3 regions of the Lentibacillus cibarius genome follow, and region 3 is predicted to be linked to each of the others. Evidence: riboswitches for the same ligand, from Rfam matches in the RefSeq annotation. Region 3 holds a riboswitch; each other region holds the start of a gene.
The links. Region 3 has a riboswitch for cyclic di-GMP ahead of FFL34_RS06745 (aspartyl-phosphate phosphatase Spo0E family protein). Riboswitches for the same ligand answer to the same signal wherever they lie in the genome.
Positions count from the first base shown of each region.

Region 1: linked by a shared signal. The riboswitch ahead of FFL34_RS04190 (EAL domain-containing protein) and the one ahead of FFL34_RS06745 (aspartyl-phosphate phosphatase Spo0E family protein) in region 3 are both predicted to bind cyclic di-GMP.
Region 2: linked by a shared signal. The riboswitch ahead of FFL34_RS04230 (methyl-accepting chemotaxis protein) and the one ahead of FFL34_RS06745 (aspartyl-phosphate phosphatase Spo0E family protein) in region 3 are both predicted to bind cyclic di-GMP.

Region 1 is NZ_VCIA01000001.1:831,144-842,619, forward strand. It holds gene FFL34_RS04155 (methyl-accepting chemotaxis protein) at 1-760, opposite strand, end outside; gene FFL34_RS04160 (response regulator) at 804-1,160, opposite strand; gene FFL34_RS04165 (chemotaxis protein CheW) at 1,174-1,644, opposite strand; gene FFL34_RS04170 (chemotaxis protein CheA) at 1,656-3,677, opposite strand; gene FFL34_RS04175 (chemotaxis protein CheX) at 3,702-4,163, opposite strand; gene motB (flagellar motor protein MotB) at 4,169-4,963, opposite strand; gene motA (flagellar motor stator protein MotA) at 4,941-5,684, opposite strand; gene FFL34_RS04190 (EAL domain-containing protein) at 5,755-6,468, opposite strand; cyclic di-GMP riboswitch class I at 6,682-6,773, opposite strand; gene FFL34_RS18535 (methyl-accepting chemotaxis protein) at 7,097-9,115, opposite strand; gene FFL34_RS04200 (chemotaxis protein CheW) at 9,188-9,649, opposite strand; gene FFL34_RS04205 (sigma factor) at 10,014-10,436, opposite strand; gene fabI (enoyl-ACP reductase FabI) at 10,876-11,476, opposite strand, start outside.
Region 2 is NZ_VCIA01000001.1:843,279-852,963, reverse strand. It holds gene FFL34_RS04250 (YjfB family protein) at 154-354, shown strand; gene FFL34_RS04245 (ABC transporter substrate-binding protein) at 1,283-2,296, shown strand; gene FFL34_RS04240 (ABC transporter permease) at 2,508-3,497, shown strand; gene FFL34_RS04235 (ABC transporter ATP-binding protein) at 3,498-4,292, shown strand; cyclic di-GMP riboswitch class I at 4,536-4,630, shown strand; gene FFL34_RS04230 (methyl-accepting chemotaxis protein) at 4,901-6,595, shown strand; gene fliD (flagellar filament capping protein FliD) at 6,867-8,990, shown strand; gene FFL34_RS04220 (hypothetical protein) at 9,063-9,431, shown strand; gene FFL34_RS04215 (Uma2 family endonuclease) at 9,526-9,685, shown strand, end outside.
Region 3 is NZ_VCIA01000001.1:1,407,382-1,418,857, forward strand. It holds gene FFL34_RS06725 (hypothetical protein) at 1-109, opposite strand, end outside; gene FFL34_RS06730 (hypothetical protein) at 488-961, shown strand; gene FFL34_RS06735 (hypothetical protein) at 1,255-1,680, opposite strand; gene FFL34_RS06740 (hypothetical protein) at 2,285-2,602, opposite strand; cyclic di-GMP riboswitch class I at 3,075-3,159, shown strand; gene FFL34_RS06745 (aspartyl-phosphate phosphatase Spo0E family protein) at 3,249-3,443, shown strand; gene FFL34_RS06750 (response regulator) at 3,440-3,805, shown strand; gene FFL34_RS06755 (hypothetical protein) at 3,818-4,033, shown strand; gene FFL34_RS06760 (HNH endonuclease) at 4,503-5,084, opposite strand; gene FFL34_RS06765 (hypothetical protein) at 5,205-5,465, opposite strand; gene FFL34_RS06770 (HAD domain-containing protein) at 6,069-6,557, opposite strand; gene FFL34_RS06775 (hypothetical protein) at 6,550-6,969, opposite strand; gene FFL34_RS06780 (hypothetical protein) at 7,569-8,042, shown strand; gene FFL34_RS06785 (hypothetical protein) at 8,117-8,326, shown strand; gene FFL34_RS06790 (hypothetical protein) at 8,683-9,393, opposite strand; gene FFL34_RS06795 (hypothetical protein) at 9,711-10,454, opposite strand; gene FFL34_RS06800 (IS1380 family transposase) at 10,690-11,476, shown strand, end outside.

The DNA.
Region 1 (11,476 bases), 580 kb from region 3:
GAAAATCGACTGTACCACGTTTTCCCGAATCGGAAATCGTCTGATAGTAAGACGTGTTTGATATGTCTTCACCAATCCGCTCTTTATCCGGGTGAGCCAAAAGACTTCCTGAATTATCAATTAGTACAGCATTACCTGTATCACCAACTTCAACCTTATCAATCATACTAAACAGAAAGTCAACGGACACATCAGCACTTATAGCCCCCTTTAACTCGCCATCGTTATAGTAAGCTTGAGCCGCGCTGACGACTGTTTCACCTGAAGCTTTATCAATATATGGTTCCGTCCAAATAGTGTTCCCTTCAGCTTCCACAGCCTGCTTATACCATGGCCGTTCCCTTGGGTCGTAATCCTCTCCTAGGTCAGAATTTGGATAAATAATTGTTTCACCTGATTTCTCCATTCCGGTCAGAACATTTTTAATAGACTCATTTGCATCACCGGTGTCCTTAAAATAGTCAAATAACACTTGCCTCTCTTCTGACTGATAATCCGTAAGTATTTCTTTGGAGGTAAGTCTACTAAGTGTGTTGTCTATATTACTAAAAAATAGTTCAAACGTATCATTCATGCCTGTCATCTGACTCTCAACGTTTCCGGACAGTTCCTCGGTAGTTAAGTTAACACTTGAATTATAGCTTATAAGTCCAACGACACCACCAGTTATTAAGATTAAAATTAAAAACGGCACTAGAATCCTTAACTGAATGCTTCGGTTGAAAAAACGTCCTTTTTTCACTTTTTTTTCACTTGTCATTTTTCTCCTCCTCCGAATATGAATTTTGTCTTTTTCTTAAGTGCTACAAGACTTTTTCCAAGGCTTCTTTAATCCGGTCTGCACTAAATGGCTTGACAATAAAATCGTTGGCTCCTGCACGGATGGCTTCTAAAACCATTTCCTGCTGTCCCATAGCAGAGCACATAATGATTTTGACGTCTGAGTTCAGTTTTTTGATTTCTTTCACCGCTTCTACACCATTCATCTCTGGCATCGTTATATCCATTGTTATTAGTTCAGGCTCTAATTCCTTATATTTTTCAACAGCATCCTGTCCATTCTCAGCTTCCCCGATAACCTCATGCCCAAGTTGAGTCAAATTGTTTTTTAGCTGCATGCGCATAAATGCCGCATCATCTGTCACAAGTATTTTCGTCATAGTACAATTCCTCCTATTCCACTTCTTCTTCAGCTGCTTCTTTCAATTCATTGACTTCTTCCAAATTTAAAATCTGATCCATTTCCAGTAAGATTAATAGACTATCATCGAATTTGGCGACGCCTTTTATAAACGATTCATTGATTCCATTAATCACTTCCGGTGCCGGTTCAATCGTACTTGTATCAATATCCACGACATCGGAAGCTTCATCGACGAGTAATCCAGCCTGTACATCTCCCATTTGCACAATTAGCATCCGCGTTCCCTTTTCACGTGATGTTTCACCAAGTCGCAGTCGCTGCTTTAAGTCAATAACGGGGGTAATTTCCCCACGCAAATTGACAACTCCTTTTATGAACTCTGATGTCCGCGGAATACTAGTTATGTTTTCCAATTCCTCAATAGATAGCACTTCCATCACGTTAGCTCCATATTTTTGTTGATCCATCTGGAAAACAATTACTTTCATGGAATCTTCCATACAAATCCTCCTCATTTAATCAGTTCATTTGGGTCAATAATGAGCGACACTTGTCCATTACCTAATATCGTTGCACCTGAAATCGCGTACACATTTTTTAAATAGTTACCCAATGACTTAAGAACAACTTCCTTTTTGCCAATAAACGAATCGACCATTAAACCGGTCATTTTATCGGCTTTTTTTATAATAACAACAGGTTGATAATTATTTTTATTCTCCACATCACTTTCTTGAACGTTGAATACATCCTGGAGTGAAACTAACGGAACAACTTTGCCGCGGAAATCCATTACCTTTTGCCGTTGGACGTGCATTATTTCTTTTTCTTCCAATAAAACCGTCTCAATAACGGAGGAAAGTGGAATGCCGTAGATTTCGTCCTGCACATGAACCAGCAACGTATTTAAAATGGACAAGGTCAACGGCAACTGGATTGAAAATTTACTTCCTTTACCTGGTTCGGATTCCACATTAATATCCCCACCAAGCGCTTCGATTTTCATACGTACGGCGTCTAAACCAACACCGCGCCCCGAAATATCCGATACACTCTTCGCAGTACTAAACCCGGAAGCAAAGATGAATTGATAAACGTCTTCGTCCTTTAAACTTTGGGAATGATCAGCGGACAATAATCCATTTTCAATTGCTTTATTAGCAACTTTTTCACGATTTATGCCTTCCCCGTCATCTTCTATTTCAATGAACACATGATTACCGCTATGATAAGACCTGAGCGTTAGGTTGCCTACTTCCGGCTTGCCATTTGCTAAGCGCTCTTCCGGTGACTCAATCCCATGATCAACAGAATTTCGGATTAAATGAACAAGCGGATCACCAATTTCATCAATTACCGTTCTGTCAAGCTCCGTTTCTGCACCGACAATATTAAGATCAATTTTTTTATGTAAGTCCTTTGCTAGCCCTCGCACCATTCGTGGGAACCGATTAAAGACTTGTTCCACAGGCACCATACGCATCGTTAAAATAACACGCTGCATATCCTGCGACACTCTAGCAATATGTTCGATGGTATCGGTTAGTTCCTGGTTTTTCAGCTGACTTGAGATATCCTCCAGTCGACCGCGATCAAGCACCAATTCCTCAAACAAGTTCATCAAATGATCGATTCGGTCACTGCTGACTCGGATTGTCTTGGATGAAGCATGCTTGGATTTCTTTCCGGAAGCTTTTTCTTGTTCAGAGACACTCTTATCAGATTCGGGCTGCGGACTTTTATGTTGCGATTTTTCTTCAGCTTGTTCCTCTTCAGGCGCTTCATTCCCGGCGTCAAACGCTACAATCGTCACATCATCAATCTCTGAAACAGTATGAATACGACTCTTGATTGATTCTGCTGATTCATTTGATAATAGAACAATTGAAAAGGACTGTTCAAAGGCTTCTGCTTCTAGTTCCTCAACCGTTGGAACCGATTTAATTACTTCGCCGAGCTTTTCCAACACTTCGAATACCATATAAACGCGTGCAGCCTTCAACATACAACCATCCACAAGCTTCACGGTTATCTGAAAGGTACTATATCCCTGTTCCGCAGCTTGGTGAGCAACCGTCAACTGGTAGTCATCCAGTGCTAACTCGTTCATAATCGTTGTTTCCTGTTTATTTCGTCCCCCTGATGATGTACCTGTCCCATTCTCAATCTGTTCAAGCTGTTGAACAAGACCACTGACATCTTTGCTTCCATCCTCCCCACTATTGATGGCACTGACCATTTCTTCTAAGTCTTCCAGCGCTTCCACTAATATATCAATGACTTGTTCCGAGACTGCCAGCTCGCTTTTCCGGATTTTATCAAGCACATTTTCCATTTTATGTGTCAGGGACGCAATGTCATCGAATTCCATCGTCGCTGCCATCCCCTTCAATGTATGAGCCGAGCGAAAGATCTCATCAACCAGGTCAAGATTGTCTGGCTGCTTTTCTAATTCAAGCAGATTATCGTTAATCGACTGGAGATGTTCATTACTTTCATCAAGAAAAATCTCCATGTATTCATTTGTCTCCATGTAAGGATTCCTCCCTCCTGCTAATTAATCAAGTAATAAATAGACTGTCATATCACCTATATCGGTGAATGTGACCGTAACATCAATCCCTTGCTTAAAACCCAAAATTTTCGTATTCCCTTGCATCATGGTAGGGGATGTGATGTTTAGCGAAATCCCTTCTGTAATGATATTAGTTGAAAGGCCGCCTGCGATCATATTTCCAAGTTCACCGCTAAAGGATATAAGCATTTCTCCTTCAAGTGACATGCCGTACATGGTTTCTCCAATCGCGCTAAACACCTCCGGATCGCCCGAAAGGACAAGTTTCCCCTGTATATCTCCGGTGATGCCAATCAATACCCCGTACTCAAGATGGAACTCTTTTGCCAATAATGTGGGTTTCTGTCGTGAATATTGCACAGGAACTACTGTATCAAGAGAAGTAAACGTGGCATTAAGTAGGTCAGTCACAGCTTTATTACGTTCGTTTGTTGTCAATTGCATTATCTTTATCCCCTCTCATTCTTAGTTGAATCGCCTTCTTCTAAGTCAATGTCATAGTTTGGTAGTATGAGCAATTCCACCCGTCTGTTTTTGGCCATATTTTTTCCATTAGTATTGGGTGCAATTGGATGATGCTCACCATATCCTTTCGAGCTGAACCGTTCAGGATCCAATTGTTCATTTTTTAATAATAACCGCATGAAGTTAATGGCTCGCATTGCGCTCAGCTCCCAATTCGATGAAAATTCACTGGTATGGATAGGACGGTTATCCGTATGTCCACTGACAATAATCTCGTGTGGCGGGTCGGTATATAAAAAATTAGACACTTCTCTAGCAACAGCTTTTCCTTTCGCTTTCACTTTCGCACTACCGGTATCAAATGATACATCATTAAGGATCGTTATTAGCAGTCCTTCACCGGATAGAGTCGTTCCTATTACATCTGTTAACCCATTTTTACTAATGTAATCATTAATTTGCTTCTGCAAGTTCTGTAATTGTGTTAGCTCTGCCGCTCCTTTGTCTTTCTCGTTATCTTTCCTATTACTATCTCCCGTTTCCGCGGCCGGTCCCGTTGGTTCTTTGTCAATGGTACTGCTGTTGTTCTCCAACACCCCATTTCCTCCGCTAAGTTCACTATTAAATACTTGAACAAGCCTTTCGTATTTCTGGGCGTCGATTTCACTCATAGCAAACAACACAATAAATAACGCAACTAAAAGGGTCAACAAGTCAGAATATGGGAGCAGCCATGACTCACTCACATGTGGCCGATTACGCTGTTTCTTGTTCTTCATCGTCTCCCTCCTGCATAATATCTGTCATTTCTTTTGACGATAGATATGAACTCAGCTTATCTTTAATCATGCGCGGCGAGTCCCCATTTGTGATGGATAGTAATCCCTCAATCATAATCTGTTTAATTCGAACTTCATTCTCCGATTTCTCTTTCAACTTATTGGCAAACGGATGCCATAAGACATAACCTGAAAAGATCCCTAATAATGTGGCAATGAATGCTGCTGAAATTGCTTTCCCAAGTGCCTCGATATCGTTTAAGTCACTCAAAGCAGCAATGAGTCCGATTACAGCACCAAGTACTCCTAATGTGGGGGCATAGGTGCCTGCCTGCGTAAAAATAGCAATCCCTTTTTGGTGTCTTTCTTCCATAGCATCGATTTTTTCGATTAATACTTCTCGAATGAAGTCAGGTGACTGACCGTCAACAGCCAATTGCAGACCGGAAGAAAGAAAAGTATCATTCACGTTGTCAATCTCTTTTTCCAGCCATAGAAGTCCCTCGTTCCTTGTTATTTTCGCCCAGTGTTCAAATTGCTTAATAATCTCCTGCACATTATTTGTTTTTTCTTCAGTGAAAATGATTTTCAACAGGGTAGGAACTTTTGTTAATGTGTTCATTGGAAAAGCTATAAAAACAGAAGCTGCAGTACCTAGGAAAATAATCAACAGTGCTGCTGGATTTATTACAGCAGCAGGATTGACTCCTTTCAAAAACATTCCCACGCCAATTGCAATAAGTCCAAATACGATTCCAGTGATTGATGCTTTATCTACTTTCAAAACGTAATTACACCTGTCCTAACTTCCATAACTTTGGAATATAATAGTTTATTGGTTTAGGCCTGCCAAAGAAATATCCCTGCCCAAAAGAAACACCCAGCTCCTTCGCTTTCTGTAAATCCCCTTCGTTTTCAAAACCCTCTAAAATAACCTTTGTATCTCCGCCAAAAAGGTGAAGCATCAACCTAATTACTTGCTGTTTTTTAGGTGAATTTGCTAATCCATTTGTGAAATAACGACCAATCTTTGCAATATCCGGATTGATTTCCAAAATCGCCTTTAGCGTTGATTCGCCTTTACCTACATCATCCATTGCTATTAAAAAGCCTTCTTTTTTAATTTCTTTTATTACCTGGCCAAAAAGAGACAAATCAATATCCGAATGGGCTTCGTTTATTTCGAAAACAATATTGTGAGCCTTTGTATCAATAATTGATTTCACTTTTTCCAGGAAGCTATAAAATGATGAATCCATTACTGTTATAGGAAAAACGTTAACACATATGTATAAATCACTTAATCCTTCCATTTCATTCTTTAAGCTGCTAATAGCTTTCATAATTGATTCCATGTCTGTAGCAACTAACTGGTTTTGTTCTTTCGCATATTCAAACAATAATTGTGGATCGTCGAACTCATCCGAACGAAGAAGCATTTCGAAACCGCAAATATCATTCGAAAATAAATTGATTATCGGTTGAACAACGTGATAGTAATCCAATTCAGTTACTGTCCTCATCTTTCATACCTCTTTTAATCTGTTTCTATAATATCTATCTGAATCTTTCCTTCTAAGGACCACCCCATACCATTCATTTATACCCAGGACATAGCACCTATTTCCCAAAAAACTTCATACCATTAAACACAAAAATTGGCTATTCTATAGTAGTTGAATAGCCAATTAGTTTAAATAAAACTATCTAATTAAAAAATTGGTAGCCAGGCGATCATGATGTATACTATTACATTTTAGACTCTTAGCTTTGCGTCCTACTCTTTCGATGTAGTTTGCCTTTTTCAATTGATTAAATTGTAATGGTATAAAGTTCCTATGGGCATATTATAAACGCTCTTGTCGACAAAAAGCAACATGATTTTACAAAAGTTTACATTTCATCCCGCAAATGCTTCATTTATATTGTCTGCTTTTGGTATGGGAATTCCAAAGTTCTCAATAATCTACCTTTACAAACTATCCATGAATAAAAACGAAAGCGACTCTCAGTACTTATCCGGTTGCCCGCCGACAAATCACTCAATAAGCTATTTGATTTTGAATTGATTTGGCGGCGGAGCCTTTAGCCTTCATTTATCCTGCATCAACTACAACCGATTGAAGTTTTACTTTATAAGCGGAATTGCCGTACTAGTCCATTCAATTCTTCTGCGAGTTTGGCCAAATCGTCCGCACTGGATGCCACTTCTTCCATGGAACTGCTTGTCTGCTGAGAGGAAGCAGAAGTCTGTTCGACTCCAGCGGCAGACTCTTCAGAGACGGCAGCAATCTCCTGGACAGAACTATTCATTTGTTGACTGTTGGCAGCAATTTCCGATAGGTTGTCCGATACCGTCTGAATGCTATTGACGACATCTGTAACCGCTCTTCGTATGTTTTCAAATTTTTCACCGGTTGTGCGAATTTGCTCGGTTCCTTTTTCAACTTCTTTATAGCCTTCCTGTAGCGAATCGGTCACAGTGCTGGACTCCCCTTGGATGTTTGTAACAATCGTAGTAATATCTTTAACTGATTCTGCGACTTGTTCTGCCAATTTACGAACCTCATCGGCCACCACAGCAAATCCTTGACCATGCTCACCTGCCCGTGCAGCTTCAATAGCGGCATTCAATGCCAGTAAATTCGTCTGGTCAGCTATGTCTTTTATAACGGACACAAGTTTGGAAATCTCTTGTGATTGAGCGTCTAGCCCCTCTACCTTCTGTACGGCATCCTGTACAATTTGATCAATTTTCTCCATCTGGCTGCTGGAACTTTCCATCAACTGACTGCCTTCCTCTGTCATACGGAAGACTTCATTTGATGATTGATGTATCTGTTCCCCGCTTTCATTTGCTTCCTGTACCTTGACCGTGAATGTCGACATAAAGGATGACAGTTCACTCGCACTGTTTGCTTGTGTCTCTGACCCTGATGCCAGTTCCTGCATGGTAGAAGCAACTTGTTCGGCACCTGATTTCACTTCATTAGCCGACTGTGTCAGCTCCTCGCTCTGACTGCTAACTGTGTCGGATACTTCACCTATTTGGTTAAGTAAATCACGCATATGTTGATTCATCTCGTTAGTCGTGATTACCAATTGCCCAATTTCGTCATTTGTCTTCACTTCAAGCGGTTCTTGTGTTAAGTCACCGCTGGCTATTGCTTTCATCCGTTCCACCACGGTGTTGATTGGCTTAGATATACGACGAGTTATCATAATCGACACCACAATTGTTAGTATAAATACTACCACAATCGTAATACCAATCGTTAAGAGGACAATCTGTGCCTTTTTTGCAAATTCAGATTTATCAATAATACCACCGATTGTCCATCCAGTCGTTTCATTTTTGGCAAATCCCATCAATTTATCTTCTCCACCAGACTGAAAATCAACAGTACCACGTTTATCAGCGTCTACTATGGTCTGATAGAAAGATGCATCAGATATATCCTCACCAATCTGCTTTTTATCTGGATGGGCAAGGTAGCTCCCTGATTGATCAATCAGTACTGCATGACCAGTGTCACCTATTTCTGCCTTGTTAATGATGCCTAGCAACGAATTTACGGATATGTCTGAACTGACGACACCTAGTAGCTCGTCATCGTTATAGTAAGCCTGAGCAGCACTTATGACTGTTTCACCTGAAGCCTTGTCTATGTATGGTTCTGTCCAGACGGTGGTTCCTTCAGCCTCTACAGCCTGTTTGTACCATGATCGTTCCCTTGGGTCGAAATCCTCACCAAGATCAGCATCCGGATAAATGATTGTTTCTCCTGTTTCTTTTATTCCTGCATATACATTTTTCACCGATTCATTTGCCTCACCGGTTTCTTTAAAATAGTCAAACAGCGCTTCTTTCTCGTTTGGTTGATATTCCGATAGTAACTCATTTGAGGCAAAACGGGTCAGCATATAATCAATATTGTTAAAGAATAATTCAAATGTATCATCCATGCCTGCCATCTGACTTTTTATATTCTCTGTCATCTCACCTTTTGTTACTTCAACATTTGTTTTGTAGCTTACTAAAGCAACAACCCCGCCTGCACATGCCATTAAGATTAAAAACGGTATAAGGATCCTATACTGCACACGCCGGTTGAAAATCCACCCTTTTTTTTCCTTATTTCCTTTGCCCATTCTTATCCTCTCCTATGTATAAGCTTCAAAGCATATTGCATCTGTAACCCATTTCTGGTCTTGATTCATCACCTATTCTTCAGCTGCCTGTTTCAACTCATTGACTTCTTCTAAATTTAAAATTTGATCCATTTTCAATAAGATTAATAGACTGTTTTCCAGTTTGGCGACGCCTTGTATAAATGACTCGTTAACACCATTAATTACTTCCGGTGCCGGCTCAATCGTACTTGCATCAATATCCATAACATCAGAAACATCGTCAACAAGTAACCCAGCCTTCACATCTCCCATTTCCACAATTAACATCCGTGTTCCCTTTTTGCGCTCCGTTTCTCCAAGCCGCAGCCGCTGCTTCAAATCAATAACAGGGGTGATCTCCCCACGTAAATTGACAACCCCTTTTATAAAGTCCGATGTCCGGGGTACGCTTGTGATACTTTCTAACTCTTCAATAGAGAGAACTTCCATAACACTAGCACCATATTTTTGCCCATTCATATGAAAGACAATCACTTTAATCGAATCACGCATTTATATCCTCCTTTTCACTTAATTCGTGCATTTGGCTCGCTCTGTTAGTGATGACAACCGATTAGCACGGTTTATCACTTTTCTCATGAATTTCCTAGATGTTGAATAGATCTTTTAAGCACCAAATAATCCTTGAACAAGTTCATCAAATTCCACTAGTCATCTCGGCCTATATTTTATATCGGCTAATATAACCATTTCATAAACCTTCATAGTAATATTAAAACAATTAATTCACACGCTTATTTAGCCTTACAAAGTAAAAAAGCTATTCAAGAAAACAAGAATAGCTTAAAAATTAGCATACACGGGTAAATAACTTTTGATAAACCTCGCATGATACCCGGTGTTTGTCAGATTCGATTCATCCAGCACCCCGATGATAATTATTTAGCAACCAATCATTCAGCAAAATATGGCCATACAGCCATTTCCATTGGTTGACCAAGAATCTCCTTTGAATGGCATGCCTGATAAACATGTTTTGTTGAGATTCGTTGTTAGTTTCAAGCATTGGAACAAGTTGCTGGCTAATGAAGTGTGGTGGCGATTGTTGCCTATGTAAATTAATTCCTATCCAGCGTTTCATGTTCGCTTCAGCAAATAAAGAAAATTCTCCTTCCCCTGCATCAAACGTCCTACATGCCTCCCATAGCCCAAAAATCGATTCCTGGATAACGTCCTCCTTCCAGTCATATAGTCCCATTTCCTGTGTAAAAAAATTTACCTTTTCCATGAACTGATCCGCAACAACGAAAGATGATTGCTCCAATTCCTTGCTCATCATAGCTACACACCCTTATAACAGAATTTAATTTATATTCAAACTCTACTATCCATTATACACATTGGTCAATTCGCGTAACTATATGACTTATTTTGTCGAATGCGTCATTCTCATTTACTTTCCATAAAGATTTGTGTCGAATAATGGGTTTTCGCGTCGTATTTAGGTAAAAAAAGGAAGTAATTGTTACGGTTGATATAAGTATGAATTTTTTGTGAAAATTTCCAAAAAATTTAATTATATATTTAAACAAAGTATTGCTTTTTATGTAGTGATATGATAATAATCCTTTTCATCCAGTATGTTTCTAGGTACGTTTGATGAACTCGCACGCTTGTTTTGTTTGAATGCTTGTCATTCATACAAAAAGCAGACATCCTTAAACAGATGCCTGCTTATAAATTAATATGGACATTTAAAGTTCTCAGGTAGACAGTCTTTACGAGCCAGCCATGATGTGAAACCCGGAATCAACGTGCAGCACTTCACCGGTTACCCCGCGTGCCAAATCACTCAGTAAGAAAAGTGTCGCATCCCCTACCTGATCGTGATCGACTTGGCGGCGAAGTGGTGCTTTTTCCTCGATAACCGACATTTTTTCATTAAAGCCGGAAACACCTTTTGCTGATAGGGTGCGAATGGGGCCTGCTGATACGGCGTTAACACGGACGCCATCTTTGCCGACGTCTTCAGCCAGATAGCGCACACTGGCTTCCAATGCGGCTTTAGCAACGCCCATCACGTTATAATTAGGAACAACCCGTTCCGAACCGAGGTACGTCTGCGTAACAATGCCTCCGCCCTCAGTCATCAGTTTCCTTGCTTCATGTGTCACGGCAACGAGCGAGTACGCACTAATATTCTGCGCCGTCAAGTACCCATCACGGGACGTAGCGGCATATTCGCCCTGCAGCTCGTCCGTATTGGCAAATGCGACAGAATGGACGAGCCCATGAATCGTACCCACTTGTTCGCCAATTTCCTGGAATGCCTGTTTGATACTGTCATCATCCTCTACATCACAGGCAACCACCATTTTC
Region 2 (9,685 bases), 560 kb from region 3:
ATTTGGCTCGCGTTGTGACTGTCACTCCCGAAATTCACAAATTTTGTTGAAGGGAAAATCGGCATGAACTATTCGATGACTCGAAAGACACTAAGACTAGACGTAAGATGATTATACCTGGATGATCATTAAATAGAGAAAGATGGTGTTCTGATGGATATTGCATTAATGTCAATGGTGTTGAATCAAAGCCAAGTTCAACAACAAGCTTCTATTTCAGTTATGAAGATGGCAATGGGGAATGCCGAGCGACAGGGGGAAGCTGTTCAAAAGTTATTGAGTACAAATAATGTAGCTGCCATTGAGCATGCAGCTCAACCACATTTAGGAGGAAACATTGACATGAAAGGTTAAATGGGGCTTGATGCTTGTCGCCATGGAATTCTCCTGATGTGAGGTAGAGACAAACGAAGATTCAAAGTTTCCGCCAGATTTCGAGTCAGTTCGGTTTTTTCCATTTATCGTATAATGGGCTTTTGCTTGGATCGGCAGAGTAATCTTGGGGAAAGGTATTATTTCAGGTTTGAAACAAAGAGGGCCCCTTGATATAGGGTGTCATGATCATAACTCTAAATATACGAAGAAGGGCCCAAAGTGAACTTAATAAAAATCAGAAAATATGGCAACTTACATTTCTACATTAATTGTAGGAATTGATATAGCTAAAGACGAATACGTTGTGCGGCCCAGAATGATCGAGGTCGAGTCCTAACGTTCACCCATTGAAAAAGGGGTACCCTTGTTATAAGAGTACCCCTTTGGTCAATAAAGTAACACATAAGCTTTCATTTTTATTAATTAGCCTTATCAGGCGGGAATCCGATTAATTAAGATTCCAACTTTGCCGCGGTTTGTGTTCCACTGGATTTTTCTAACTTAAGCAACGTCAGCCCTACCTGCTCTGACGTCCTTGCGACCCCGAAGTCGCGCCAGTGTGATTAAGCATCTTCAAAAACAATCGAGTAGAATGCCAGAATTTAGTTCTTATCATTACTTCACTCACAATAGATAATCATCGCATAAATACATCCGACTGTCAAATGTCAGAGCATCCTCGAACTTCCAACAATACATGTGACTGCTTTGAATAAAGTAGACTTATATAGCTTGGCCTAAATAGTAGCCCCATAGAGACGTATGACTTCATGTTGCTTCTACCTTTTTTAGTTCTAGTTCCACGAAATTGCGCAAACACCTTGACTCTTCTACACCCTATGATATAATTACCATAATTTTTAACAGTATAAAGAGTCAGAAAAACATGAACAGGGGGAAGAAAAAGATGAAAAAAGGCTTATTATTCATTATTGCACTCATTAGTTTCATGGTCATTACCGCATGTGGTGACGGTAATGAAAGTAGTGGTACTGATGATTCGGGCGATGCGGAGGCTTCCGATGAAGAAAAGACGTATGCCGTTGGAGCGACGCAAATTGTTGAACATCCGTCTCTTGATGCAGCTTATGAAGGTTTTCAGAATGCGCTTGCGGACGCGGACTTGAGTGTGGAATATGATTTACAAAGTGCGCAGGGGGATCAGAACAATGTTACCCCCATTGCGGAAAATTTTGTGGCTGATCAAGTGGATTTGATTTTTGCCAATTCGACGCCTAGTGCACTTGGCGCGGTACAGGCGACAGAAGATATTCCTATTCTATTCACCTCGGTAACAGACGCAGTGGAAGCTGGCCTGGTTGAATCCATGGAACAGCCGGGAGGAAACGCGACTGGTGTTGTCGATCTTCACCCGGATGCGGTTAAAAATACGGTACAATTTATTGCGGATAATTTTGACGATGCGCAAGTTGGCTTAATCTACAATGCAGGGGAGCAAAATTCTGTCACACAAATTGAAGCTGTGAAAAAGGCGGCTGATGGCACCAATTTGTCGTTTGCTGAGCGGACCGTTGCCAATTCTGCTGAAGTACAGCAGGCAACGCAAACACTTGTCAGCAAAGTGGACGTCTTTTATATCATTACTGATAATACGGTTGTTTCCGCTTTGGATAGTGTGGTGGGTGTTGCCAATGAGCAAGACATTCCAATGATCGTAGGTGAACCGGATTCACTGAAGAAAGGTGGATTTGCCACTTACGGAATTGATTATGAAAAAATTGGTTACCGAACAGGAGAAATGGCGGTAGAAATTCTGAAGGGGAATAAAAAGCCAAATGATATAGCTGTTGAATATCCACAGGAAATGCAGTTATTCATTAACAAACAAGCGGCAGAGGAACAAGGTGTGGAATGGAACGATGAATGGGACGAAAATGCAAAAATCTTAAAAGATGAATAGTTCATATCATTTTTTACAATCGCAGCAGGCAGGATTGCCCCTCCCTGCTGCATTGTACTTATCAACTTGAACGAACACGTCATTTAAATAGACATATCCTGTTAAAAAACTTGGTATTCGCCAGGTCTCTGAGCGAGCCGAAGTTTTTATGATAAGGTCATTCATATTTTATACTTTCTGACGTTACAAAATAGGCACGGGGGTGGACATCATGTTTATCGCATTATTTGGAGCAGTGGAATCAGGAATTATTTATGCCATTATGGCCTTAGGAGTATATTTAACCTTCCGTGTGTTGGATTTTCCGGATTTGACCGTTGATGGAAGTTTTGTGACAGGTGCGGCTGTTGCTTCTATCTCTATTATGAATGGGGTGCCACCCATTTTAGCGACACTGTTCGCAGCAATTGCCGGATTTTTAGCCGGATGTATTACCGGATCCCTTCATGCGAAAGGGAATATTAATGCATTGTTATCCGGCATTTTGATGATGATTGCACTATATTCGATCAATTTACGAATCATGGGGCAGCCGACCCTATCATTACTGCAGGAATCAACGGTTTTTAAACAATTGGAGAGCATTTGGAGTGCAACCGGGATTGATGGACTGCTGAATGGGATGCTAGCATCTTTTGGCATGGAACAATTACCGTCAACGTGGGGTATTTTGTTTGTTATGATTGTTGCCACGATGTTGATTAAGTTGTTAACCGATTATTATTTAAAAACAGAGATAGGGCTGGCGTTACGCGCAACTGGGGATAATCAGCGGATGATCCGCAGTTTGTCAGCCAATACGGATTTATTGATTATTACGGGGGTTGGCATATCCAATGCTCTGGTTGCTTTGTCAGGAGCGCTCATTGCTCAGCATGGTGGGTTCGCTGATGTTGGTATGGGGATTGGAATGATTATTATTGGGTTAGCCTCTGTCATCATTGGTGAAGCATTATTTGGTACAAAAACGATTGTATGGACAACACTTGCAGTTATTGGCGGTGCTGTTATTTACCGAATGGTTGTCACCATGGCCTTACGAGTGGAGTTTTTGGAAACCGGAGATATGAAGCTGATTACAGCACTGCTCGTTATCGCCGCCTTAGTTGCACCAAAAGTAATGCGAGCACGGAAGGAAAAACTACGGCGTAAACGAAAACGCGCAGAGCTTAGCGGAACAAAGGCAAAAGGAGTTGTGTAAATGCTTCAACTAAATGATATTTCCGTTACATTTAATGAAGGTACCCCGGATGAAAAAGAGGCTTTGCAGCAAATTAATCTAGTACTAGAAAAAGGCGATTTTGTCACCGTTATTGGCAGTAACGGTGCGGGTAAATCGACGCTAATGAACACTGTTGCCGGTCATATCATCCCCGATGTCGGCGATGTTTTGATTAATCATCGGCAGGTGGCTCATTTACCAGAATACAAGCGGTCAAAATTGATTGGACGCGTTTTCCAGGATCCGATGGCCGGGACTGCACCATCCATGACAATTGAGGAAAATCTGGCCATGGCTTATGCGCGCAATAAAACGCGCAAACTTAAACCCGGTGTTACAAAAAAACGGAGGACCATGTTCCGGGATTATTTACAAACGCTACACCTTGGACTGGAAGATCGACTTAATGCCAAAGTGGGATTGCTTTCCGGTGGGGAGCGTCAGGCATTGTCCCTGCTGATGGCGACATTTACCGAACCGGATATTTTAATGTTGGATGAGCATACAGCAGCGTTGGATCCTTCCCGCGCACAGTTAATTACAGACATCACGGAAGATATTGTTGAAAAGTTTCAATTAACGACTTTAATGGTTACCCACAATATGCAGCAGGCGCTCGATTTGGGGAATCGGCTGATCATGATGGATAAAGGGCAAATTATTTTAGATTTACCTGAAAAGGAAAAAGAAAAACTGACCATTGAACAATTGCTGGAAGAATTTCAACGCATCCGCGGCGAGCAATTTGAGAATGACCGTGCGATATTGGGATGATTTCGAGGTTAATAGATTGAATCGCAGGAGGCTGATAACTGTTTCGGTCTCCTGTTTTTTTATTTGCTGCTGTTAATTAGTTTTACTATACCAATGAGCTGTTCCCCAATATTTATGTAGTTGAATGTTATCGTATAAAATATCGAAAAATATAGACTTTAGAAATCTTGTTGATTTAAGAAGAAGAAGTTTATTACACTATAATAGTCCATGGGTAATGGTGTTTTTTTCCTACAAAAATAATAAAGAAAAAGGCAAACTATCTGAAAGGATAGGACGCAAAGCTAATGGGTCTACTATACACATGCGCCGTGTATAATGATCGCCAGGCTGCCACTATTTTTAATATGATGCATATTATTTTGATTTTGGCTATTCAATAACTATTGAATAGCCTTTTTAATTGAATAAAACTATTTTTGATTTTCTTTCCTGTTTATGCAGCGGTTTTAAGAGGGTCATGACATGAAAAAACTTTTGAAAGAGGCTGTTTTTCGTATGAGCGAGCAACTGGATTGGAGGGTCTTTAGAGAAAACAAATAAATGTGACATTAACTTTACTTATGGACAATGAAATATCAAATTATTAGAAAAGAAGGGGATGCGAAATGAAAGGGTTACTAAAATTTAAACGGATTACAACTAAGGTACTATTCGGGTTTAGTATTATCCTTGTATTGGTTGTTTTATTAAGTGTATATAACATATACGCTTTACAAAAAACAAACAGTAGTATGCAAAATATGATAAACAAAGAAATTAGCTTATTAATTACTGATGAGAACCTTGCCAATAACATGACGAAAAGAACAAGTCTGTTGCGTGGGTTATTATTGTATAAAGATAATGCCTATAAAAAAGAATTTAATGCTGGTATAGACGAAAATATAAAATTAGAGAATAAAGCGCTTGAAATTAGTAATTCTAATCAGTTGCAAAAGTTGATAGATAAGAAAACCGAGTGGGGTAAGCTAACTGATAAGGTGATTGCAAAGTATGAAAATGGGAATATTGAAAGTGCAATGGAAGTGATGCAAAACGATGTACAACCAATGGGAAATGAATTAATAGATGAATTTAAATCCCTTGCTAATCAAAGGGAAGCCGAGATAAAAAAGATAGGGGAAGAAATGACGGCCAATGCGAAAACTACTGTACTTACTGTGGTGATTACATCCGCTTTAATAGTTGTTCTAGGTATTATCACGGCTATTATTACCGCCCGAATTATCTCCAATCCAATAAAAGCTGTTATGAATCGAATGAAGCTTATTTCGAATGGCGATTTAACACACGATTTACTTGAAACCAAATCAGAGGATGAGGTGGGACAATTAGTCACAGCGACAAACGAAATGAATACAAATATGCGTGATCTTTTAAATCAAATCAATCAAGTTTCTGAAATGGTAAGCAGCCAAAGTGAAGAGTTAACGCAATCTGCCAATGAAGTGAAATTAGGGTCTGAACAAATTGCGACTACGATGCAGGAACTAGCATCCGGTTCAGAAACACAAGCGAATAGCTCAAGTGAATTATCTTCAGCCATGTCAACGTTCACGACACGAGTGCAAGAAGCCAACGAAAATGGTGAACAGATACACCAAGCTTCTACTACTGTACTTCGTATGACAGATGAAGGTAGCCAATTGATGAACGATTCTAAGAACCAGATGGAAAAAATAGATAGTATCGTACAAGATGCTTTTCAAAAGGTTCAAGGATTGGATGCACATTCACAAGACATTTCCAAGCTCGTTTCTGTTATTAAAGACATTGCTGACCAGACCAACCTATTAGCTTTAAATGCAGCAATCGAAGCTGCTAGAGCCGGTGAACATGGCAAAGGATTTGCTGTAGTTGCTGATGAGGTAAGAAAACTGGCAGAACAAGTTTCTGAGTCCGTGACGGATATTACTGGTATTGTAAGTAATATCCAAATTGAAACAGGCTCAGTAGCCAATTCTTTACAAGAAGGCTATAAGGAAGCAGATAAAGGAACAAAACAAATTAACTCGACTGGTGAGAAGTTTGATGGCATTAGTGAAGCTATAACGGATGTCGTCAATAGTATTGAAACGGTATCCGAAAATTTATCTGAAATCTCCGCGACCAGTCAACAAATGAATAGTTCCATTCAGGAGATTGCATCCGTTTCCCAGGAGTCCGCTGCAGGAGTTGAACAAACATCCGCATCTTCTCAACAAACAACTAGCTCGATGGAGGGGGTTGCTTCCAGCGCAGATGACCTTGCTAAATTAGCGGAGGGTCTTAAAGGATTAGTTCGAAGTTTTAAGCTTTAAATTTAATTAGGGGGAGTTCATTAAATTATGGACTTCCCATATCAGTATATGAGTCCAGCAACTGGATTCACTTTATATTGTCTATTTAATTTCATCCATTCCTTCCTAATTTGAGGAAAGAGGTAAGTAATAGATATTTCTAGTTATTTCGGATTAATAAAATGTAATTAGTTCCTATCTAAACATTTTCCTTTACCCTACCGATATAATAGAAAAGAAGGTTTAATAAACACTATTTTCATAGAGAACCAAAACCTCAGGGGTGAATGATATGCGAATTGGCGGACTGGCTTCAGGTATGGATATTGATAAGATGGTTTCGGACCTGATGAAGGCAGAGCGAATGCCGCTACAAAAAATGGAGCAGGACAAGACGTGGATGACGTGGCAGCGGGATGCGTACCGCGATGTGAATAAGCAGTTTATGGAGTTCCGGTCCCAGCTGACCGATATGAAGATGTCGACAACGTTTCGGGCCAGGACATCATCATCTACCAATGAAGACTTTGTTACAGCAAGTGCTTCTAGTGCTGCTAGTCAGTCATCCTATAATATTTCAGAGGTAGAGCAGCTGGCAAGTGCCGCAACGAAGGTAAATGGTAGTAAGATTTTCAGTGATCCGTCTTCTGTCGATACGAGTAAAAGTCTTAAGGAATTATTTGATGATCCTAGTGACTCTAGCATTTGGAACCAGGGGAGTATCAAATCTGAGTCTATTTCCATGGAATCAGATAATAATAATCAGATTTATCTTAACCTTCAAGAAGGTATTTCCGAGGAAAGTGTTTCTATAAAAAATACAAAAAACGCAAACGATGAAACAGACATAGTAGAGGATATGTCGATTCGGGTAGGCAATGACTATTATACGGCGATTTACAAGGATCCGAGTAAAACGGTAGATGATTATGATTTGGCTAATAATCAGGTTTTAGTGGACACTGATACAGGTGTTTTAACATTTAATAAAAGCCTTGATAAGGGAACACAAGTTGATGTTAAGTATGTTACGGATCGACAGATAGATACAATGACGACATCTGAAAAAGGGACAACGATTAAGCTCTCGAACCAGCAGATTGCGAAAAATGATTCAAATAAATTCACTCTAAAAATAGACGGGGATACGTATAAATTATCAGGGGCAAAAGAAGTATCTGATACAGGTGAGCCTACAGAAATAATTAAAAAAAGTAATGATGAGGTAGCTGGAACCATCAATTTTGACGAAGGAACCATTACCATGGATGATTCTATTGAAGCCGGATCAAAAGTTAAAGTCGAGTATCAATATGATTATGCAAACTTCAACATAGGTGCCCATACCGAAGAAGGATTCAAAGACGAGACTTTCAATATCAAAGCGAGTCAATCCTTTGATTCCATGGTCAGTGAAGTCAACAGAGCAGACAATGGTGTTAATATGTTCTACGATGAGATGTCCGGTAAGATGTCGCTTACAAGAACGGAAACAGGGAGTTTTAATGATTCAAATGGAGACGAAATTGAAGCTAAGGGTGATTTTGCGGTAAATCAACTGTTTTTTAATGACGCCGTACAAGAAACTGGTGGTCAAAATGCAAAATTCACGTTGAACGGACTGAAGACAGAAAGAACGTCCAATTCATTTGAAGTTTCCGGGGTGACGTTTAATCTCAAACAAGAATTTTCCAATGGAAATGTCAAGGTGAATATCTCCAATGACACGGAAGCGGTCTTTGAAAATATCAAAGGGTTTGTCGAAAAGTATAATGAGCTGATTGGCAATGTCCAAGATAGGCTTCAGGAAGAGCGGTACCGTGACTACAAGCCTTTAACCGATAAGCAGCGGGAATCCATGAGCGAACGAGAGCAGGAATTATGGGAAGAAAAATCCAAAAGTGGAATGCTGCGACGAGATCCTATGCTATCTGGTGCCCTGAATGACATGCGGCTTGATTTTTACACACAGGTGGAGAACAGTGGCATACCGTCAGCCTATAACCAGCTGTCCAGTATCGGCATCACGACAACATCCAATTATCGTGAAGGCGGCAAGCTGAAAATTGACGAAGCAAAATTGAAATCGGCTATACAGGATAATCCTGAAGCGGTTGAAGAATTGTTCACGAGTGAAGGGGCTTCCTATAATGAGAAGGGAATTCTGCAGCGGATGACGGATTCCGTTAATCAGGTGATGGACCAGATTACGGAAAAAGCCGGTAACTCGTTTACCACGAAAAAACAGTACACCATGGGTGAGCGACTGGATGATATGAACGAACGCATCACTTCATTCGAAGACCGTCTGGTTCGTGTAGAGGATAGATACTGGCGTCAATTCACCCAAATGGAAAAGGCGATCCAGCGTATGAATTCACAGTCCAATTATTTAATGCAGCAATTTGGCGGCTAAGCTATTCTAAGCGACATAGCAGTATGATGAAAGAACCTAATTCTATTCATGCATCAAAAGTGAGGGTGATTTATGGAAAAGTATATCGTTGTTATGAGAGAAACTTCCGGACTAATGGAAACGGTCCAGGAAGCGTTAGCACATACACAAACATTGCTGAAGCAGGGAAAAGGAGAAGCATCGATTACGTTGTTTAGCGATATTGTACAGGCTTTTTCGTCAATGGAACAGTCGGTCCTCCAATTACCGGAAATATTCGTTAATGATGATGTAGCGTCATTAACAGAGGATGTTAGAAATGCGCTGAACAAAGCTGTGGAATCCTACGAGGCAAAAGCATACACTCACGTTCAGGAAGTGCTGCAGTCCGCGTTGTTGCCAGCCTTTAACAAATGGAGCGAGGTATTGGAAAAGTATTTCAGGCCATATGTTATTTCGTGATTTTTCCTTTTAGATTGGTTATTAAGCAGCTATTCATCAGGAGCATTTAATCTCTTTTCCTCTCGAAGCTGCTTAATGCTTAACCAGTCCATTTTTGCGTTCCATCTCATTATTAGTTCGAAGTTGTAAAAATGAATTTGTTACGATACCCGCACCTATCGATGTCATATTATCTGATAAAGAGGTCCGTCAACCTGACCTAATCATGATCCATAAGGACAAGCTTCATCTAATTACAAACAAAGGTGTCGAAG
Region 3 (11,476 bases):
CATAATGCTTCCTTACCTTTTCCCTCGCATCATCCATCGAGTTCGCTTCAATTACTGTTTCTTGATAATCCCTATTTTTTGTTGAACGAATAACACAGTATTCTTTCATACTTAAACGCCTCTCTTTCTACTTATTTATAAAAAAACATCGATAAAGATGACAGCAATTATTTCCGCCGCACATCCTTATCGATGTTTTTTAACGATATTCAATGACCCAAAAGGCCGCCTCTTGCTTCTTTTCTAAACAATGATAAGTCAATTAATCTTTTAAATAGTATAACCTCTATATTGCACGCTTTTAACCTTCGATTGTTAAAAACAATGTAGCCTTCCCGCCATTCGTTTGTCATTAATAACATGAATTCGACCCTATTTAGGCAACTTTCTTTTGGTTACTAGTTTGAAGAACACAGTAGGGAGAGAAAATGAGACATAAAAGATATAATAAGGTTCAGAACACTGATAACAGAAAGGTGAGGGCATTATGGGTACATACTATGCATTAGGAATTGTAAAACACTTTACAGCAAAATCGGACCAAGCGATCAGTCCAGCTATTTGGAACGTATATCTGGATGAAAGAATAGATATTCAGCTATATACTCTGCGCATGAATGGTGCAGAAATACACGGGGAATTGAAGATGGAAGTATTTGAAGACAACATCGAAGACTTTTATAACAAACTTGTTGAAATTACTGATAACGAAAAGATTTCAATATACTTTGAGGACTCAGGAAAAAACATGGAGCAATATCAGAGTTGGGTTACGGAAATGACAGTTAAACAATACGATCCAAATATTACCTTGACCGCTGAACTTGCCATTCTGTTCATAGAAGGGAAAGTTCTTGTGGAGGAATTCAGCATTGAGCCGAAATTGATTAATTGGTTGTTTCGGCATGTTAATCTCGCAAACCCACTTGTTGGTTGTGTAATGTGCGATATAGTTGGATAATACCTTCCTAATTATGTGCAGGTGGCGGTTATATCATTAAACGGGAGAAATAGGCGTAAGTAAATGCTAGAAAACAATTTAAATGATTAAATTCCTCAAACGTTACATCAACGACAAGTCAATGACCCAGATTATTGAGAAAGGCCAAAGAAGCGCGGGAAGAGGGGAAGAAACTTCTATGGAAGCGGATGGATAAACCAATTTCTTAAATAAAGACACAAGGAAATAGAGTGTTATTTGATTCGCTTCAGTCAATTTCCACTTCCAAAATTCACTTTAAATTGAGGTAGGGATTATCTATATTGCGTATATTCAAGTAAACTACGAAGTTCATCTATAACGAAATCTAGTGATTCAGTATCTGCTTCATCATCAACCTTTTTCATATTCCTTTTCAAATCTGTAAATGCTTGTATCCTTTTTATTATTTCATTCGTGATGTCTAACACTTTTTCGTCGGATTGCTGGAATGCTTCTAATAATCTGTCGTAATTTGTTTTAGATGTCGATTGGGATAACTCATTAGATAGCTGATCAATTCTTTCCTGTTTCCTATCCATATTTTTGTTTTGTTTTTCCATCTGTTCAAGCATCATGGTCATTGTTTTCTTGTACTGATCAGCATTTCCTTCTTGAGCCTTACAGAGTTCCTTTAAGGTCTCTTCTACAGTCATATTCCTTAACTTATTCGGAATATCGGTATTGTGGAATTTATGCATAATGGTGCCTCCTTGGTTGTTACTAATTTGACATTGATAATGATAAATGTAAATTCACTCAACGTGGGTACAGTGGATTACACCTTTTATTGTGTGGGTTTTGCTGGATTATCCTAACACCACGGATTAGGTATATTATAGCAGAAACAATGAGTGCAATCACAATTACCTTGAAAGAGTAAAAATAATGAGAAGCAACAGCAGCCAATATGTAAACTGATTCAAATTAAAACAAAGAAGAATTTTCATGGACTTTTTTAGACTTGCTTTTTTATCAATGCAATGGTCATCAGTCTTAATGTAGCGGTAACTTATATTGTTATAGTAAATCTCATTTTCTACCAACCTATTCGTCCATTTACAATTGTTGCTCCTGCCTTTGGTTACGGAGTAATGAATAAATATAACCCCGTATTTCACAAGCTATGGGATAGATGGTTTGGGAATAGATGGTGATTGTTTATAAAGTAGAATAATTAAGAAGTTTCTACTCAGGGGATTGTTATCCTGTTAATGTGGTAACTACATAAATTAGCAAAAATACATTCTATGTCACATCATGTGCCTTATTTGCTGCAATAGAATAAGCACCATTAAAAAGGTGCTAAATCTCTTCCATTTGTAAATTTCCAAAAGGAGTAACTATATTTCCATTCATAACATCATTAGCTGTTATAGTAATCCTAGTTTGATAAGAAAACGATTCAATTAAAAAGAGTTCGTTTCCTTTTTCCCACAGCCATTTATGAACGTTCTCTCTCGAAACTCCACAACCTCTACTCGCAGTTGCTTGATCAGTAATATTTAGTTCTAATGCTAGCTTGCCTTCAACCACAAATACCATTGTGTGTACGGGTTTTATAGGCGTTTGAATATATCCTTCGATAAGGCCTTCCTTATTATAGAATTTTATTACTACCACCTCCTATTATCAGAACTAATTCGATAAAAAGTGGGATAATCCTTTATTTTTTTCTTGTTGCACATAATCATTCTTACATGATATAAAATTCAAAAATAGCCCAATTTATACATCGTGTATTATGTTCAAATTAGTCCCCAGAATGCAGCAAATAACGGGGCTAAAAAGAAATAGATTGGAAAATTGGGTTCATCTACTATTATTTATTATTATTGTATGAGTTTGCGATATATAGGTCTCACGTCCTAATATGAACGTATTTCGCCGTCTACTCTTATTTATCAGCCAATGTATCATCGCGATTCTTCCTGTGCAAGTTCAATGGGTTATCCGCACCTTAAAGAATCTGCATATGCAGATAACCTTATAAAAGGCAAAACGGATAATTCAGGGAAAACCCTTCATAATGTTACTCATTTTACCGATAATACAGGTAAATGAACGTGGTTCAATTGAACTAGTTATTTAGTTTATCCGATAATGGCAAACTTATCGAAAGGTAAGGACGCAAAACCAAGGACCTAAAGCTCATTAGCTAAGGTAGCCTAGTTACCGAAGTAAGCTCTCTTAATAGGTGTACCTATCTTGTTTGGTTCGCCTTTTTGAGTATCCTTACTTCAGAGTGAAGATTTTAGGAGGTAATGGGATGCTTATAACAGATCATAAAATAACAACAGACTACCTACTGGAATTGATTAATCATAAGAAAGAAACGATGATAAAGGTTGCTGAAACATTTGGTTTTAATAGTGATAAGACATTAGAATGCAGTCAAGAATTAGATGAGTTAATTATAAAACATCAGCGAATGACAAAATTAGAAAGAAAAAGCACAACATGAGAACGATATTAATAGCGGATGATTCAACGTTTATGAGAAGATTTTTAAAACGTAAGATTCAACAACATGGACATCTAGACATTGTTGAAGCAACCGATGGACAAAAAGCGATTGAGGCATATAAACAAATACGTCCAGATATTGTTTTCCTCGATATAACGATGCCAAATGTAAATGGCTTAACTGCATTGAAGGAAATTATAGCGTTTGATTTGAAAGCAAAAGTGGTTATGTGTTCAGCTATGGGTACAGAATCAAATGTTATTGAGGCACTGCAACTAGGGGCAATAGATTTTATTGTTAAGCCTAATTTTGAAAGTTTAGTTAACGTTTTAGATAAACTGGATTCCAACACAGAATAGGAGTGGTAAACAATGAAGCGTAATGGTTTATGTGTACACTGTGGGAAAATTGATCAACTTATGCATGATTTATGTAACGAATGCTACGAAATAGAACAAAACAATATTAAGGCGGTTAAAAAGGTTTTATTTAAATATCCAAATTCAAATGCTATAGATTTATCCATAAAAACTGGCATTTCTATTGACGGTATAACCCGTTTAATTAAAAAGGGAACATTAATATAATTCTAGCCAACAAAACAATGCAGAACAACTCCAAAAGTCCTTTTATGGTCATCTATGTATTATTTGCATTATATAAGTCCTCACGTTCTCATATGGCCGTATTCCATCTTCTGTACTTGTTTGTATAAGATGCTTAGCCAATGTTTCATTGCTATAAGTCATATCATCTAAAATTACGAATGCATCCGCTTCTTCTTTTATTTTACTACGTCCATACCTGTCATGTTGCACTGAATTACTACAGATTAGATATCAATTGATTAAACCGCACATCTGTCTGTTGCACCCAAATCTTCTGTAATAACATACCAAGCCTTAGCCACCAGATGAGAAGGACGGCTTTTACCTGTAGCTTTTCATAACTGAACAGCTTCAGTTAGTATAGCTAGCCTTATACTCCAATGAATGGCGTTTTCTGTGACAACATAAACAATTTTACCAAGCACATCCCTCACATTCATCGATCTTTTTAATTCTGTTCAGTTAATTCCACGATATCTATATATTCCTCATATTCAATGTCATCCTTATTTCGATTACACTTGATACAAGCACAAACACAGTTGCTTGGTGTGCTTGCTCCGCCTTTTGCTCTAGGAACTTTATGATCAATTGTGTCACCGTAGAAACCGCAATAATGGCATATAAAACCATCCCGTTCTAATACAAATTTCCATAAAGTTTTCCTATTGAAGAAATGATGAATTAGCGTACTATGTACAATGCCTGCCGCTCCCTCTTCCACTAACCTCTTCGCTTTGTCATAGCTTATTATATTTTCATACTTATAATTACTTGTATTGCGTCCACGGATGGTAATTTCTTTAGTCGCATCTAGCAATGATGAATCAAAACTATATTCCTGTCTTGGACCAAGTATTCTTTCATGCCTACGATCTTTGCAGTCCCGACAATATGATTTTCTTTTGCTTGGCCTGTTGTGTTTCCCGCCTGTAGCCGGAAAACTTTTCATATATTTATATTCACCACAAATTTTACATCTCTTATAGAGCCTACAAGTGTCACCCGTACTTACTCCCCTTACCCCCATTAGTTCACCCCCAATTGGTCATTATGCTACTAATAACCCATGTAATATTACGAATACAATATCATTTTCTTACTTTCAAATCTACCAAGAAGCGGTATAGGGATGACCCCCGGATAAATTCTATTCCCCTTTTACCAACACAATATCAACCAGATCTAGAATATCTTCCGGTAACCGCTCCTGTCGTTCAACTGCAAATAGAAATTGCCCCAACTCACAAAGCTGCTTTCGCTGACTTACATCCAATTTTTCTGCATTCCTTTTTATAAGCCCAAGCAGTATGGCCAAATCATTGTTTGTGTATGTATTTTCCTTTATTTTTAATCGAATGATATTTGCTTGTCTATACTCTGATTTATTATTTAATATGGTTTTGTTCATAAAAATACCTCGTTTAAAAAATAGTTAGCCTCTATAGATACCCTACAACAGCAACCATTACACATATATTACATATCCTTATAGTTATTGCTTTTACCACGCCATCATCATCAAACCGCTATCCTCTAACTAACTTATATGAAGCGAAACCTCGGCAACTAATGCGCTGTCAGCTTAGTACAGGAAAATGTAAATAAATGTTCAAACGAATCCATAAAAATACACTGCCAAGTGCTAAAATAGCAAATGGTGTCAACAAATTGAAGTAAAAAGAAGGTACCGAAAAAGTGATACGCGCTTATGATATTTCACAAAGATACGAACTTAATCTAATTGAGCTAAGTATTCTACATGAACTCACGGACAAATTTCCAATGTATTTATCTATCGATGATTTAGTTGCCATAAAGGTGGATTATACGATGATAGAAAGGAATATAACTCGATTACTATGCAAAGGATTAATCGAGGAAAGATGGGGTAAGCTTAGGGTTATAAAATAAGATATAAATTTTCAGTTTGTACGGGGTTTATTGAAGGGCTACAAGATGCTTTATGGGCAGATAACACATAAGCATTCACACTAACACAGGAAGAGAAAGTTTACTTATGTAAAATCTGCATGATACAAGCTCTTACATCCTCATATGCCCGTATCCCGTCTTCTGCTCTTGTTCGTACAAGATGCTTAATCAGTAACCCATCACGATAACGCATATCGTCCAGAATAACGAATGCATCCGCTTCACCAATCATAGCAAGATGTTGCTTAATTTCGTTTTCACGGGTATTTCCCTTATCAGTGAATTCAATTCGGTCAATAAATTGTTCTAATCCATATTTTTCAATTAAAATGTACTTTAATTGGTCGCGTGACAAATCATAACGCCAGTCACTAATGACCACAATAGTTATCTCCGCAAATAAATTCTTTAACTCTATTAGTATTGCTTTTAAATTGTCTACACAAACATCATCAAATTGTAGTCCGGGATGTAGCTTTGATGAAACGGAGAACTTGGTCGTTAATACACCATCGAAATCCAAATACATATACAAAATCTTATCTTCCATATTCGTTTTTCTATCCATTACTACCACTATTGTCATTCTGTTGCTTATCAACAATCGCTTGCAAAAATTCTTCCCACTTATCATCCTCCAAGAAAAAGAAGTCTAGGTAAGCAGTTTCTATTTCCTTGTCAAAGAGATCTATTTCTTTTATCTTTTTCCGTCCATACCCGTTATGTTCCGCTGAATACATTTGCTGCAGATTAGATATCAATTGATTAAACCGCACATCTGGTTGTTGCTTCCAAATCTTCTGTAGCAACAACATAATACGGTTGATTCGCTCTTTTTCTCTCATTATCAGACCTCCATCCATATACTCTATTGTCCCGTCATAATGCTCTTTAACGGTCCCATACTTTGTATCATAAACGATAGCGGTTTTATTTGCTTTAGCATCAATCCTCGCCCGTTCCCCGTCATCTTGGCCCATTTATCGACCCATGCAAATTTTCTCTTAGGAATTTTATTGTCCGACAATGAACATACCGCCTTTCCGCAATATCTTAAAAGTTACCTAACGCTTGTATAATTCCCAGTCGCTTCACGATCAGATATAACCTTAATCCCCATATTTCGTAGTTTGCCTACATTTACTTGTCGATCTTTTTCCAATTGTACAAACCTATTCCTAAACATGATTCGAATTATAATTTTCGTGGCGGGAAGCATAACGAACTTCACGATAGACCTAATAGCCAAGAATAATAAAATGATTAATAAAAAGAACGCAAGGAAGTCCACCATTGAAATTCCCCTTTCAATTTGAATTTTCCCTTATTATATACGATATGTTGTGTGATTGCGATTAGGCAGAACCCGTCCATCTACATTTATGTTCTTAATAAAAAAATCAATACCCTTATAAATATAATGTCACGGTTATTCCCTTCCGCCTCTTTAACCACTTTAATCAGTCATTTCATGGATTTAAGGTATAGACATGACTGATTAATACTTATAATAGCCTAATAAGACATTAGGGAAACGCAAGAATAAGAAGAAATCTTAATCGTAAAATGAGGGATTTAAGTGGGTACATACTACGCGCTTGGCATTGTAAAAAAGTTCACAGCGAAATCAAATCAAGAACTTAGTGAAGCCAACTGGGAGGACCACATGAATGAAAGACTTGATATTGACCAATATGCGGTAAGCGTTAAGGATAATGTGATAGAAGGAGTATTAAAAGAGAAGGTCTTTAGGGAAAACATCGAAGACCTTTATAACAAACTGGTCCAGATTACCAATGATAGGCAGGTTTCCGTTTACCTTGAGGATTCCGGTACAGACATAGAACAATATCAGACTTGGCGTACAGGAATGACAATAAAAGAATATGATTCCAATATCACTTTGACCGTGGAACTTGTTATTTTGTTTATCGAAGGCAAAGTTATTGTTGAGGAATTTAGCATCGAACCAAAACTGATCAATTGGCTGTTTCGACACGCCAGCCTTTCGAATCCACTTGCCGGTTGTATTATGTCGGATATAGTCGGATAGATTTCGTTTAGTTATATGTAAGTACTTTCAAGAATATCCACGCTAACAATCAAACAAAACAAAGAGAATTAACGATGGACTTTTTTAAAATTGCTTTTTTTATCAATGCTATGACCATCTGTCTTAATGTAGCAGTTACGTATATGGTTGTAGCGGATCTTTTCCTTAATCAGCCCACAGCACCTTTTACCATCGTTAGTCTTGCATTTGGTTACGGAATAATGATTAAGTATAATTTCGTTTTTCATGAGTTGTGGGATAAATGGTTTGGGGATAGAAAGTGATCAAACTGCAAAACATTTTTTGACGTGTAACTTAAACGGATAAGAAGCGGGAGATAGCGTTGACTTTGATGCAAGATAAAAGAATGCCCCGCGGAGATTTCTTCTCCACAGGACCAAGATTAGTTCTATTTTAATCATTCAACACGCTTTGAAATAACCACACAGCTCGCTAATAACTTTTTATTTTGACTGTACCGCTAAACCTACTGTTAAAATTTCATTAGCCTCATTAAATGAAAGCAACAGAATTTCATTATTAATTATCCAACCAGATCTGTTTCACTTTTCCCTTCAGCTATTTTCCGAAAAGACATATAAAAAAGAAGTGGATAGGAGGTCTGACCACAAGTGTTTGATTATACCTCTTTATTAACTATTGAACAGATACTTGAAACAGCATTAAATAGCCTCAAACAATCTATTTCAGTTAAATTATATTCTGATCTCCCATGCAATAGCCAATGTCTATTAATAGAGGATGGTTCAGTATTATTAAAGTCTGACTTCTCGTATAACTTCCTAACAAAATTATTATATGAAAGCCACACATATTTCTCTATAACACTCTTATTTCCTTCAATTTTATCAACTTGTATTTGACATACTTTCATCATTCTTACATTAGTTTTATCCGGATAAAAACTTGATAAAATTCCTTCTATAACTGTAATCAACGTTATTGAAGTGATAATATATTTTTTATTTTCATATGAAAATACACATTCTTTAATAGCAGTTTTAAATTTTTCATCAATAGTAGAACTTAATATTCCATCTACTAAACCTACAAAATTATAGCGCTCATTTTCCGTGAAATACCAATAAAAAAACTGATTTATATCTTTAATTTCACTTGTCTGTCCCAAAACATTGATTGGATAAATTGCCATTTCAATCGGAAGTGTCCACCCAGTTTCATCAATTTTTGTAATTACATTATCCAAAGTTCTCGAAAACTGTTCTGACATTTCTTCTGCATCTTTTTTTACTTTTTCTTTAAAATTAGTTTGAATTTTAGAAAGTTGCTCTTCGCTTAATTTACTATGGATATCATTAACTTCTGTCATCGTCACACCCCTCTCTTCCATATTATACTTTAAAATATAAAAGGTAATGAAAGCCCCTGCAGAGATTTTTTACTCTCCACAGAACTTCAATAAATCAGCACTTTGAGACTTTAAAACAATGGGGTCTGACCCTATTACCGAGAGTTTTAGTTTTGGTTGGTCATTTTTAGCTAAAATAATGTTTGACTTATTTACTATTATACGCTGATCCCAATATCATGATCAATCCACGTAACCAATATATCACTCACTTTTCATTCCGACTAATCTTATTAAATACTCTATACTTTGCCTTTGTCCATCTATTACAAATACATCTATATACGAAAACTAAAATCTTTTAATGTGAGTTTACTTTCTAATGGCACTGTGGTTATTTTAGCAAAACGAAAAGCGTCTTTCTTTTTAGGTATTGGTAAATAAAAAGTATTTCCTTCCTCTAATTCAGGTACAATGTAATCCACTCTATTTTTTATTAAAGTTCTAATTAGAGAATGAACTTGCTTTCCAATATTGATTAAATCATTAATATCAATTAATTCACCGTAACGGTATCTTAATAAATTTCGTTCTTCCTGAAGTTTAGTAATACCGGGTTGAATTTCAGGAGTAAGATTTGGAATAACAAAAGCTTCTTGTTTACTTTTAAATGCTTTTTCAATCGTTTCATTATCATAACTAATAGGCAGGCCATCTAAAGAAGTTTTACGTCTATGCAACTCATTTTTATTCAAAGTTCCGCTAAATGGTCTCAGGGCAACTGTCAGTCCATGTTTGTATTGGTTGTAGAAAAATCTGTAGTCATTAAAAAACTCTAGCACCGATTGAGTATAATCAATTAGATTTTGTGAACCTGTTGCAAAAACCGCTAAGTTTTCTTCTTTTCCTTCGATTTGATCAGTCATTACTGCCTCGAGATATGACTTGCTAGGAACCATGTAAGCTTTCAACAATTCATCAACGGATAAAACCTCAATACGGTTAGCTGCTTTTCCAATATCTCTTGCATAATAGAACACTACTTTTTTAATAAAATCTTCATTTTCCCTAATATTTTTCATTAGAATTATATAGTCCTCCACATACATAAGCAGCTCTGAAATGGCACTGAATATTAAACCATTTGTTACCTCATTATAGATCCTGAATTATTCACAAAAACACTCTGGTATAGCTTAACCCCTTGATTGTCAGGTTGTTTGACCAAATCATATATTCATCTAATAAATGAAAAAGAACCCCTTTTTCTGTTACAGTTAAAGTACCAACAGAAACCAACAGAAAGGGGTTCTTATATTGGCTACTTTACCGCAAATAACGCTTGATTTCAACCGTCAAATTAAATTGTCGCATGATGGGGGTGACCTGTCATCGGATACCGGTGAATTCCTGTTTCGGGAATTTGACGAAACTATTGGTTTCACCCGGACATTGGCGAAATATCTGGTGCTGAACGACGAAAGACACTACCATATTCATGCCAATCAGGACTTATTGCGTCAAAAAATCTACCAGATCATTGCCGGATACGATGGCGATGATGCCGCCGATCAACTGACAAATGATCCTGTCCTGACACAAATTATTGGGACGAAAGCTCTGGCTTCTCAGCCTAGTCTGTCACGCTTTCTTGAACGATTTGATGCCAACTCGATTGATCAACTGAATCAGGCCAATCAGGACCTGTTGGACAGGGTGCACCGATACAGGGCGTCCGATGCCCTGATCCTGGACTTGGATTCCACCCACGCTGATACCTACGGTAATCAGGAAGCAGCGAATTACAACACCCATTATGGAACCGTTGGGTTCCATCCTTTGGTGGCTTTTGACGGGATCACAGGTGACTTTGTGAAAGCAGATCTACGTCCGGGCAGTGTCTATACGTCCAATGGGGTGGTTGATTTTATCGAACCTGTTATACAGCACTATAATAACGTGTTTCCGACAACCACACCGTTCCTGCGCGGTGACAGCGGTTTTGCCGTTCCAGCCCTGTATGAGCTGTGTGAACGTGAATCCGTGTTTTACGTGATTCGTTTGAAAGCCAACCCTGCTTTGAAGCGCATTGCAGCCGAACTTC